2 regions of the Streptomyces chlorus genome follow, and region 1 is predicted to be linked to the other one. Evidence: riboswitches for the same ligand, from Rfam matches in the RefSeq annotation. Region 1 holds a riboswitch; the other holds the start of a gene.

Region 1 (5,876 bases):
TCCATTCCGCGCTGCCCATGGCGCAGGCGCGGCGGCTCGCGCCGAACGCGGCGTATCTCGTGCCCCGCTTCGCGTTGTACCGGTCGATCAGCGACCAGGTGATGGAGCTGCTGCGGGCGCTGTCGCCGCTGGTGGAGCCATTGAGCCTGGACGAGGCGTTCGTGGATCTGGAGGTCGGAGGGGCGGCCTGGGACGAGCGGTCCGCGCGGCTGGCCGGCGCGAAGCTGCGCGCGGACATACGGGCGGTCACGGGGCTCACCGGATCGGTGGGGCTGGCGGCCTCCAAGATGCTGGCGAAGATCGCCTCGGAGCAGGCCAAGCCGGACGGGCTGGTGCTGATCGAGCCGGGGACCGAGCGGGCCCTGCTGGCGCCGCTGTCGGTCCGGACACTGCCGGGTGTCGGGCCGGCCACCGGTGACCACCTGCGGCGGGCCGGCATCCACACGGTCGGGGATCTCGCCGAGGCAGGGGAGGACGAGCTGGTACGCCTGCTCGGCAAGGCACACGGACACGCCCTGCACGCCATGTCCCTGGCGAGGGACGATCGGTCCGTGGTGGCCGAGCGGGAGACGAAGTCGGTGTCGGTCGAGGACACCTACGACGTGGACATCCACGACCGGGTGCGGGTCGGGGTGGAGGTCCAGCGCCTCGCCGACCGCTGTGTGCGCCGGCTGAGGGCCGCGAGGCTGTCGGGACGGACCATCGTGCTGAAGGTGCGGCGGTACGACTTCTCGACGCTCACCCGCTCCGAGACCCTGCGGGGGCCCACGGACGATCCAGCGGTGGTGCGTGAGGCGGCGGCGCGGCTGCTGGACTCGGTCGACACGACGGGTGGCGTGCGGCTGCTGGGCGTGGGGGTCAGCGGGCTCGCCGACTATACGCAGGAGGACCTGTTCGCGCAGGCGGCGGGGGAGCGGGGCAAGGAACTGCTGGGCGAGGAAGCGGAGGCGGCAGTGCTCGCGGAGGAACGGCAACAGGCGGGTGCCGAGCGGCGCTGGCCGGCCGGGCACGACGTGAGGCACAGCGAGTACGGTCATGGGTGGGTCCAGGGCAGCGGCCTCGGGCGGGTCACCGTGCGGTTCGAGACGCCAGGATCGGCGCCGGGGCGGGTGAGGACCTTCCGGACCGACGACCCGGCCCTGCACCCCGCGGATCCGCTGCCGTTGGTGGAGCGAAGACCTGGGGACAGCGGGAAGAGCGCGGACGGCCCGAGCGGCGAGGACAGCCAGGACGGCGACGGTCAGGACAGTGACGGTCAGGGCGATGAGGGCACCCAGGACGGCAGGGCCGACGGCGACGCCCGGGGCGCCCAGGACGGCCGGGACACCCGGGATACCCGGGATACCCGGGGCAGTCAGGTTTCAAGGGCTGGTGCGGGGGCGGTGGCCGATGTTACGGACCCGGGGGCCTTGGGCGGGTGAGGGTGCTGCCCTGTGTGAGTCCGGAGGCAGGCCCTGGACGGGCGGGTGCCGGGTCGGTGGCTCGGATGCGCCATGGGTCGTCGTCAGGCAGAGTCGTCCCTGCCGGCGAGCCTGCCGAAGTCGTGGTCCGGGAGCGGGGGAGGGGGAGGGGGAGGGGCGGCCGTGTCCAGGCCGTAGTGGTGGTAGAGCTGGAGCTCCTGCTCCGGGGAGAGATGGCGGCCCACACCGAAGTCGGGGGCGTCCTTGATCAGAGCGCGTTCGAAGGGGATGTGGAGGCCGCCGTCGATCAGTTCGCTCGGTTCCAGGGGGACGAAGGCGTCCCTGCTGAACAGGCCGGTGCGTATCGCCGCCCACTCCGGCACGCCGGTGGCGTCGTCGAGATAGACCTCGTCTATCGTGCCGATCCGGTTGCCATTGCGGTCGAACGCCTTGCGGCCGATCAGGTTGCGCGGATCGATGTCGGTCTGCACGGGCCCTCCACAGGTCGCAAGGATTCGTCAGCACTACAAAACGGCACAATCGGCGGAGCGGCCACTCGAAAGTCCGGGTCTTGCCCTCGCTGGTACCCTGGCAGCGGCTGCTGACCCCGTGCGGGAGAGCCCTCCCTGCATCATCGGAGGGCGCCGAAGGAGCAAATCCTCCCCGGAATCTCTCAGGCCCACGTACCGCATGGACGAGGTCACTCTGGAAAGCAGGGCGGGTGTCGACGGCTCCCGCTCTCACCGACGGTGAAAGCCGGCCGCCCCGGGCGGCCGGTGAAGCTCTCAGGTTGAGATGACAGAGGGGGAGGCCGTCCGGGCACCCGCCATGGTGCCCCTCGAAGGTCGTCGGACCAGGAGGCCTCCGCACATGACCGCCCATCGCATTGCCCTCTCCGAGCTCGAACAGGGAACGCCCTTCGAACAGCGTCATATCGGCCCCGACCACGAGGCCCGCGCCAAGATGCTGGCGCAGGTCGGCTACGGCTCGCTCGACGAGCTGACGGCCGCCGCGGTCCCGGACGTGATCAAGAACGCCGACGCGCTGGACCTGCCGGGTGCCCGGACCGAGCCCGAGGTGCTGGCCGAACTGCGGTCACTGGCCGACCGCAACGAGGTGCTCGGCTCCATGATCGGGCTGGGGTACTACGGGACCTTCACGCCGCCCGTCATCCTGCGGAACGTCATGGAGAACCCCGCCTGGTACACGGCCTACACGCCGTACCAGCCCGAGATCTCGCAGGGGCGGCTCGAGGCGCTGCTGAACTTCCAGACCATGGTCGCCGAGCTCACCGGCCTGCCGACCTCCGGAGCCTCCCTGCTCGACGAGGGCACCGCGGCCGCCGAGGCGATGGCGCTGTCGCGCCGCATGGGCAAGAACAAGAAGGGCCTGTTCCTGGTCGACGCGGACGCGCTGCCGCAGACCATCGCCGTCATCCAGACGCGCGCCGAGCCGGCGGGTGTCGAGATCGTCGTCGCCGACCTGAGCGAGGGTATCCCCGCCGAGGTCGCCGAGCGTGAGATCAACGGCGTGCTGATCCAGTACCCGGGCGCCTCCGGTGCCGTACGCGATATCAAGCCGGTGATCGACCAGGCGCACGAACTGGGCGCGCTCGTCACCGTCGCCGCCGATCTGCTCGCCCTCACGCTGCTGACGTCTCCCGGTGAACTCGGCGCGGACATCGCGGTCGGCACGACGCAGCGCTTCGGCGTGCCGATGGGCTTCGGCGGACCGCACGCCGGATACATGGCCGTGCAGGAGAAGATGGCGCGCAGCCTGCCCGGACGGCTCGTCGGTGTCTCCGTCGACGCGGACGGGCACAAGGCCTACCGGCTCGCGCTCCAGACCCGCGAGCAGCACATCCGCCGTGAGAAGGCCACCAGCAACATCTGTACCGCCCAGGTGCTGCTCGCCGTCATGGCGGGCATGTACGCCGTGTACCACGGCCCCGAGGGGCTGAGGACCATCGCGTGGCGCACGCACCGCTACGCGACCGTCCTCGCCGAGGGGCTCCGGGCCGGTGGCGTGGAGATCGTCCACGACGCGTACTTCGACACGCTGACCGTGCGGGTCCCGGGGCGGGCCGCCGAGGTCGTCGCCGCCGCCCGTGACAACGGCGTCAACCTGTACCTCGCCGACGCCGACCTCGTCTCGATCGCCTGCGACGAGACCACCACACGGGACCGGCTCGCCGCCGTGTGGAGCGCCTTCGGTGTCGAAGGTGACGTCGAGTCCCTGGACGCGGTCGCGGGGAACACTCTCCCGGACGCCCTGCTGCGCACCGACGAGTACCTGACGCACCCCGTCTTCCACCAGCACCGCTCCGAGACCGCGATGCTGCGCTACCTGCGCAGGCTCGCCGACCGCGACTACGCGCTGGACCGCGGCATGATCCCGCTGGGCTCCTGCACCATGAAGCTCAACGCGACCGCGGAGATGGAGCCCATCACCTGGCCCGAGTTCGGGCAGCTGCACCCCTTCGCGCCGGCCGGGCAGGCCCAGGGCTACCTCACGCTCATCCACGAGCTGGAGGACCGGCTCGCGGAGGTCACCGGCTACGACAAGGTGAGCCTCCAGCCCAACGCGGGCTCCCAGGGCGAACTGGCAGGGCTGCTCGCCGTACGCGGCTACCACCGGGCCAACGGTGACGAGCAGCGCACCGTCTGCCTCATCCCGTCCTCCGCGCACGGCACCAACGCCGCCAGCGCCGTCATGGCCGGCATGAAGGTCGTCGTCGTGAAGACCGCAGAGGACGGCGAGGTCGACATCGACGACCTGCGCGCGAAGATCGAACGGTACCGCGACGAGCTGTCGGTGCTGATGATCACGTACCCCTCCACGCACGGTGTGTTCGAGGAGCACGTCGCGGCCATCTGCGCGGCCGTGCACGAGGCCGGCGGCCAGGTGTACGTGGACGGCGCGAACCTCAACGCGCTGGTCGGGCTGGCCAAGCCCGGACACTTCGGCGGGGACGTCTCGCACCTGAACCTGCACAAGACCTTCTGCATCCCGCACGGCGGCGGCGGTCCCGGCGTCGGCCCGGTCGGCGTGCGGGCGCACCTGGCGCCGTTCCTGCCGAACCACCCGCTGCAGCCCGAGGCCGGGCCGGAGACCGGGATCGGGCCCGTCTCGGCGGCGCCGTGGGGCTCCGCGGGCATCCTGCCCATCTCGTGGGCGTACGTCCGGCTGATGGGCGGCGAGGGACTCAAGCGGGCCACCCAGGTGGCGGTACTCAGCGCCAACTACATCGCCAAGCGCCTCGAGCCGCACTACCCGGTGCTGTACACCGGCCCCGGCGGGCTGGTCGCGCACGAGTGCATCATCGACCTGCGCCCCCTGACCAAGGCGACCGGCGTGAGCGTGGACGATGTGGCCAAGCGGCTGATCGACTACGGCTTCCACGCGCCGACGATGTCGTTCCCGGTGGCCGGGACGCTGATGATCGAGCCGACCGAGTCCGAGGACCTGGCCGAACTCGACCGGTTCTGCGAGACGATGATCGCGATTCGCGCGGAGATCGAGAAGGTCGGCTCCGGTGAGTGGCCCGCGGACGACAACCCCCTGCGCAACGCCCCACACACCGCTGCCGCGCTCGGTGGGGAGTGGGAGCACGCGTACAGCCGTCAGGAAGCAGTCTTCCCGACCGGTGTGAGCGTCGCCGACAAGTACTGGCCACCGGTGCGCCGCGTCGACCAGGCTTTCGGCGACCGCAACCTGGTGTGCTCCTGCCCTCCGCTGGAGGCGTACGAGGACTGACGCGGCGGGGGGCCCTACGGGACCAGGACCGGGACCGACGACCGGGGAGCAACGCCCCGTACCGGTACCGGGGAGTGGAGGGGCTCCGCTTCGGCCATGTGGCCGGGGCGGAGCCCCTCGTCGTACCCCACCTGCCCCGCAGGACCAGGGCCGGGGCCGTTTCTGTGCGTCAGACGCGGTCGATATGGACGTTTGTCGACTTGATCCGGGCCGTGGCCTCCATGCCGACCTCCAGCCCGAGCTCCTCGACGGCCTCGCGGGTCAGCAGCGAGACCAGTCGGTGCGGGCCTGCCTGGATCTCGACCTGGGCGGCCACGTCGCCGAGCTTGATCGCGGTGACGATACCGGGAAAGGCATTGCGCGCCGAGGTGTACGGCGTGCCCTCCTCGGCCGTGCCGGCCTTCGCGAGGTCGACCGAGAACGCGGCCAGGTCCCGCCCGTCGATGAGCCGCCGTCCGCCTTCGTCGCGGTAGGTGGTGACCCGGCCCGCGTCCGCCCAGCGGCGGGCGGTGTCCGGGCTGACGCCGAGCAGCCGCGCTGCCTGGCCGATCGTGTAGGACTGCATGCCGATCACGATAGGGCGGGCGTCGGGGCCGGACGGTGCGGGGTCGATGAGGGTGAGTGGCTCCCGCGCCCCCGATCGTAAGGTTTGCCAGATGATCCGAAAGTTTCGCATGCCTTGGTGGAAGCGGCGCGATGCCGTTCGGTGTCTTCGGATGC
Region 2 (5,876 bases), on a different contig from region 1:
CGAGTGCGTTGGCCGCGTGCTCGGTGATGCCGATGGTCGACACACCGTCCTCGGCGGCCGACAGCCACTCGTGCTCCTTGCTGTAACGCAGCTGCTGGGGGTTGCTCATGACCTGGATTCTCCTGTACACGGTGGACTTGCTGATGACTCGGAAACTACGGGAAGTACGGGACGTACGCGTGAGCGGGCACGACCTGCCCGGCTCACCCGTGCGAGGACCTGCGGGGATCTGCGAGCCCCTACGGCGACGTACGAGGACCTACGCGCCGACCTACGACGACCTACGACGACGTGGGAGGGCCCGGAAGGCCGTGATGCTGTTGGTCGATTCGGCCCGGCGTTCCGGGCCTCGCGAGCCCGTACCGACGGCACTGGTACTCCGGCTGCGAACCGTGACACATTCCCGGAAAGTGTCACGGTCGGCGGGCTCATGCCCCGGGCCCGCCGGATGCGCCCACAGCATCAGCCGTCCCGGGGCCCTCTGCGACGGTTACTTCTGCCGCTTGTAGAACGGCAGCGCCACGACCTCGTACGGCTCGTGGCTGCCGCGGATGTCCACGCCCACGCCCGCCGTGCCCGGCACCGCGTACGCCCCGTCGACGTACGCCATCGCGATCGGCCGGCCCAGCGTCGGGGAGGGCGCACCGGAGGTGACCTCGCCGATCACCTCGCCCCCGGCGACCACCGCGTACCCGGCGCGCGGGACCCGGCGGCCCTCGGCGACCAGGCCGACCAGGGCGCGGGGCGGGGTCCGCTCGGCGCGGGCGGCGGCCTCGGCCAGGGCGGCGCGGCCCACGAAGTCGCCCTCCTTCTCGAACTTCACCACCCGGCCGAACCCGGCGTCGAACGGCGTCATGGAGGTGCTCAGTTCATTGCCGTACAGCGGCATGCCGGCCTCCAGACGCAGCGTGTCCCGGCAGGACAGCCCGCACGGGACCAACCCGACGCCCTCGCCCGCCTTGGTCAGCGCCTGCCACAGCTCCACCGCGTGCTCCGGCTTCACGAACAGCTCGAAGCCGTCCTCGCCGGTGTAGCCGGTACGGGCGATGAGGGCGGGGAGGCCCGCGACCGTGCCGGGCTGCCCGGTGTAGTACTTCATGCCCTCGACGTCGGTGTCGGCGTCGGTCAGGGACTGCAGGATGCCGGCGGACTCGGGGCCCTGCACCGCGAGCAGCGCGTACGCGTCGCGGTCGTCACGGACCTCGGCGTCGAAACCGGCCGACCGCTCCACGAGCGCGTCCAGCACCACCTGGGCGTTGGAGGCGTTCGCGACGACCAGGTAGCGAGGGGACCCGGCCTCGGTGTCGTCGAGCCGGTAGACGATCAGGTCGTCCAGGATGCCGCCGTCCTCGCGGCAGATCATGGTGTAGCGGGCACGGCCGGGCTTGACGGTCCCGATGGTGCCGACCAGCGCGTGATCGAGGAACCGGGACGCCTGCGGGCCGGTGACGGTGATCTCGCCCATGTGGGAGAGATCGAAGAGACCGGCCCTCGTCCGCACGGCGTTGTGCTCGTCGCGTTCGGAGCCGTAGCGCAGGGGCATGTCCCAGCCGGCGAAATCGGTCATCGTGGCACCGAGTGAACGATGCAGGGCGTCGAGCGCGGTCCGGCGGAGTTCGGTACTGCTCATCGGTCGGTCTCCCAGGGCAGGACAGGCGAGGTCTTTCCTCCCCATCTGTCATCGGAACCTGAGAGGTTCGCCATGACCGCCCGCGCAGGGGACGACCACGGCTTGCACCTTGGGTGGAGCCACCGGCGACTCGCGCGGGGCCCGCTTTTCAGATGTGCCTCGCCCACGCGGTAACGGTGCCTGAGAGATTCAAGGGAGGGACTTGCTCCTTCGGCGCCCCGACGGCAACGGTGCCGGGGACTCTCCCGCGCGGATTCAAACGGCCGGTATGCAGTTGGCGCGCTCATCATTGCACGCATCGCGGGGCCGCGGCAGGGGGACCCTTCCGGGAGAAGCACAGGGTATTCGGGTGTTCACGGACGGCTGTGACAGGCCTGTATCGGGAAAGGGACGGAAACCAGAGACACCCGGCGTTACCGTCTCTTTACACTCGGCGGGGAGGTGTTCGGTGCCTGGGCACAGGGCCGGACAGCCCCCAGGGGAGGACTCACGGTGAACAAGGCCAGGGCGTACGCCACCACCACGGGCGTCACGCTGTCCGAGCAGCAGGCCCCCTCGGCCCGGGAGGCATGCGGCACCCTGCCCGCGCCTGTCGTCCGCGACCTGCGCGAGCGCGCCGGCCGCAGCCCGCACGCCCTGATCTTCGGCCCCCGCGACCTCGTCGTGGTCACCGGACTGCCCGGCAGCGGCAAGTCCACCCTCATGCGGCGCGCGGCGCGCGGCACCCTGATCGACTCGCAGGACACCCGCGACCGGTGGGACCGCGGCATGCCGCGCCTCCTGCCGTACGCGGTGTACCGGCCCCTGGTCCGCCTCGCCCACTACGCCGGACTGCGGCGCGCCCTGCGCACCGGCGAGGGAGTCGTCGTCCACGACTGCGGCACGCAGGCCTGGGTGCGCCGCTGGCTGGCCCGCGAGGCCCGCCGCCGGGGCGCGGACCTGCATCTGCTGCTGCTCGACGTCCCTCCGGAGCAGGCCCTGGACGGCCAGCGTGAGCGCGGCCGCGGGGTCTCCCGGTACGCCTTCCGGCGCCACCGCACCGCCATCGACCGGCTGCTGACGTCCGTGACGCGCGGTGACCTGCCCGCGGGCTGCGGCTCGGCCGTCCTGGCCGACCGCGACGCGGCGAACGCACTGCACCGCATCGACTTCACGGACTGACGGCCGCACAGGCGGCCGGCCGGTGTGCGGACAGGCGGCCGTAAGGGCCGACCGCCGGGCGCGGCAGCGGTTAGCCTTTCAGCCACAGCAGTGGTTCCAGGCAGGCGGTAGGCAGATGGACTTCCCGGCGGGCTTCTCCGCGGACTTCCCGGCACAGACTCACCCCCATCCGCACGGCGGATGGCCCGGCAACGAGCTGGAGGAGGTGCTCTCCGCCTCCCTCGGCGTCCCCTCGGCCGACGGCCGGATCATCGAGGTACTGGGCCGGAGTTATGTGTGGATACCGCTGCCGGGCGGCGGCGGACCGGACAGCGGCCCGCTGGACCTGCCCACGATGGAGATCGAAGGCCAGGCGTACGTCCCGGTCTTCAGTTCCGAGGAACAGTTCCGCCAGGTCGTCGGCTCCCACATGTCGTTCACCGTCGCGCCCGCGGTGGAGTTCGCACGCGGTCTGCCACCGCAGGCCGGGATCGCCGTGAACCCCGGGGGAGTGGTCGGCATCCCGCTGCCGCCGCCCGCCGTCGCCGCCCTGTGCCGCGCCGGACGCGGACCGCTGGACGGCCCCGCGAGCGGCGGCCGGGTCAAGCTGTTCGAACCCGACTGGCAGGACGACCCGGTGGACTTCCTCGCCGCCGCCTCCACGGAGTTCGAGGCCCTCGGTCTCGTCTCCACCGCCCGCCGCTGCCTCGCCGAGATCGAGACGGCCGGACCGGTGCTGTTCGTCGGCGTCGAACTGTCCCCCGCCGAACTGACCCGTGCGGAGGGCGATCTGCGGGCCGCGCCGATGGACGCGCTGGGCCGCGCGCTGGGCCGCGAGCCGGTGAAGTGGCCCGTCAACCTGGTCCTCCTGGACGTGACCCAGGACCCGGTCGGCCAGTGGATGCGCGATCGTGTCCGCCCCTTCTACCAGTGGGAGCGGTGAGGAGTCCGCAGCGCAGCCGGAGGCCGGCCGCGGACCGGCGGAGCTCCCCGGGACCGAGAGGCGCTTAAGCTAGGTTCATTGGCTTGGGTGAGGGTGTTGTACGGAGGGGCGATACAAAGTGAGCGCAGGCACCGCGGCGGCCGGACAGGTCGAGCACATGCTGCGCCAGGTGACACCGGGGCGTTACGACGCCTACGAGGCGTTGCTGCGCGCGCTCGCGACCCCCTCCTCCGGTCACGTCTGGATGCTGCTGTGGCAGGGCCAGTCGGGCTCCCCGGACGCCCAGTACGGGAACATGGAGGTCGACGGCTTCGGCTACGCGCCCTGCGTGACCTCCGCCCAGGAGCTGTCCGCCAGTGGCTGGAACCGGTCCTACGAGGTCGTCGACGGCCTCGAGGCCGCCCGCGCCCTCTACCCCGACCGCTACGGACTCTGGCTCAATCCGCACGCCCCCGGCGGTGGCCTCGGCATCCCCTGGCTCGATCTGCGCAGGCTCGCCACCGGCCTCGACCGCCAGCCCGCCGGGCCCCTGCGGCTGTCCGAACCCGCCATCGAGATCCCGCAGTTCTACGCCCTGCTCGCGCAGAACGCGCACCGCACCCCCGCCGTCCGCTCGCTGCGTCGTGCCTGGGTACAGCCGTCGCTGGGCGCCCCGTATCTCGCCATCGGCCTGGACGTGTACGACACGTCGCCGCCGGCCGTGGACGCGGTGCGCGCGATGATGCGGCAGTCCCTCGGCGCGGTTCCGGACGGGCTTCCGGTGTCGACCGTCGCGATGTCCGACGAGCACGACCCGGTCGCGATGTGGCTGCGGGCCAACGCCCGCCCGTTCTACGACCGCGAGGCCCATGGCGTCGCCGCGCCCCCCGCCGCGGGCTCCGGCTATCCGCCCGCGCACCAGCGCTGACCGGGCCGTATGCGGGAGAGGCGGGTGCGGCCGGTGCCCGGCCGCACCCGCCTGCGCTGACTCAGCGTGACGGTGCCCACGGAGTGGACATGAGCGTCGGCGCGGGCCGCCCGTTCCGCCGCCGGGCACTGATTTCACGTCAGGTTTTCGACCATGTGCGCTCAGCTATGGCCGGTCGACCGCCTGTCACCTGCGGTTTCACCCGTTCTTCACGCCGCTCGGCGCTTCCCGCGCGGCCGTTGAGGGGGCGCCGAATGTATCGGGATGGTTAATTCCTGACGGCGGGACGCCTGATGCGTCCCTTATGTCAACTGTTCAGATCTCAGGTGGGTATCACCGCTATCCGGACTGTTCTCGACTCGCTGTGAACATCTGTAGTGTTCGGCCGGTCAAGATGCATCCACATAGCGGACCCGGAGTGGCCCCAATATGCGCATATCCAAGTCCCGAGCCGCTCGGGCGATCACGGCCGCGGTGGCGGTCGCTCTGATCGCCACGGGCTGCTCCAGCGACCGGGACAGTGACAACAAGAGCGACGGCAAGAAGGACACCTTCGTCTTCGCCGGCGCCGGTGACCCTGGCTCCCTGGACCCTGCCCTCGCGAGCGACGGTGAAACCTTCCGCGTGACGCGACAGGCGTTCGAGGCCCTTCTCGAGCACGAGTCGGGTGGCAGCGAGCTCGTCGGCGGCCTCGCCGAGAAGTGGTCGAGCAACGACGAGGGCACCGTCTGGACCTTCAACCTCCGCAAGGGTGTGGAGTTCCACGACGGCGAGGCGCTCAACGCCGCGGCCGTCTGCGCCAACTACGACCACTGGTTCAACTGGACGGGCACCTACCAGTCCAGCGCGGTCTCCTACTACTGGCAGACCATCATGGGCGGCTTCGCGAAGAACGAGGACAAGGAAACGGCCGAGGCGAACTACAAGTCCTGCACCGCGAAGGACGACAACACCGCCGTCATCGAGGTCAAGGAGCCCTCCGCCAACCTCCCCGGCGGCTTCTCCCTGAACGCCCTGGCGATCCACTCGCCGAAGGCGATCGAGGAGTACAAGAAGCAGGACGCCTCCGCCAAGGGCGACGCCATCACGTACCCCAAGTACAGCCAGGAGGCCGGCACGGTCGCCGGTACCGGCCCGTACAAGATCACGAAGTGGAACAAGGGCAACAAGGAAGTCTCCCTTGAGCGCTTCGACGGCTACTGGGGCGACAAGGCGAAGATCAAGAACCTGGTCTTCCGCACCATCGACACCGAAGA

The links. A riboswitch is a leader RNA that binds a small molecule or an ion and turns the genes downstream of it on or off. The one in region 1 is predicted to bind glycine.
Region 2: another riboswitch for glycine. It lies ahead of gcvT (glycine cleavage system aminomethyltransferase GcvT); the one in region 1 lies ahead of gcvP (aminomethyl-transferring glycine dehydrogenase).

Annotation. Positions count from the first base shown of each region.
Region 1 covers NZ_JBHSOA010000102.1:15,027-20,902, reverse strand. The annotation lists gene ACFPZI_RS32930 (DNA polymerase IV) at 1-1,421, shown strand, start outside; gene ACFPZI_RS32925 (PRC-barrel domain-containing protein) at 1,505-1,891, opposite strand; glycine riboswitch at 2,003-2,099, shown strand; gene gcvP (aminomethyl-transferring glycine dehydrogenase) at 2,271-5,156, shown strand; gene ACFPZI_RS32915 (TOBE domain-containing protein) at 5,326-5,721, opposite strand.
Region 2 covers NZ_JBHSOA010000018.1:30,921-36,796, forward strand. The annotation lists gene gcvH (glycine cleavage system protein GcvH) at 1-109, opposite strand, end outside; gene gcvT (glycine cleavage system aminomethyltransferase GcvT) at 491-1,630, opposite strand; glycine riboswitch at 1,666-1,788, opposite strand; glycine riboswitch at 1,789-1,888, opposite strand; gene ACFPZI_RS09965 (AAA family ATPase) at 2,123-2,791, shown strand; gene ACFPZI_RS09970 (enhanced serine sensitivity protein SseB) at 2,907-3,713, shown strand; gene ACFPZI_RS09975 (enhanced serine sensitivity protein SseB C-terminal domain-containing protein) at 3,832-4,620, shown strand; gene ACFPZI_RS09980 (ABC transporter substrate-binding protein) at 5,050-5,876, shown strand, end outside.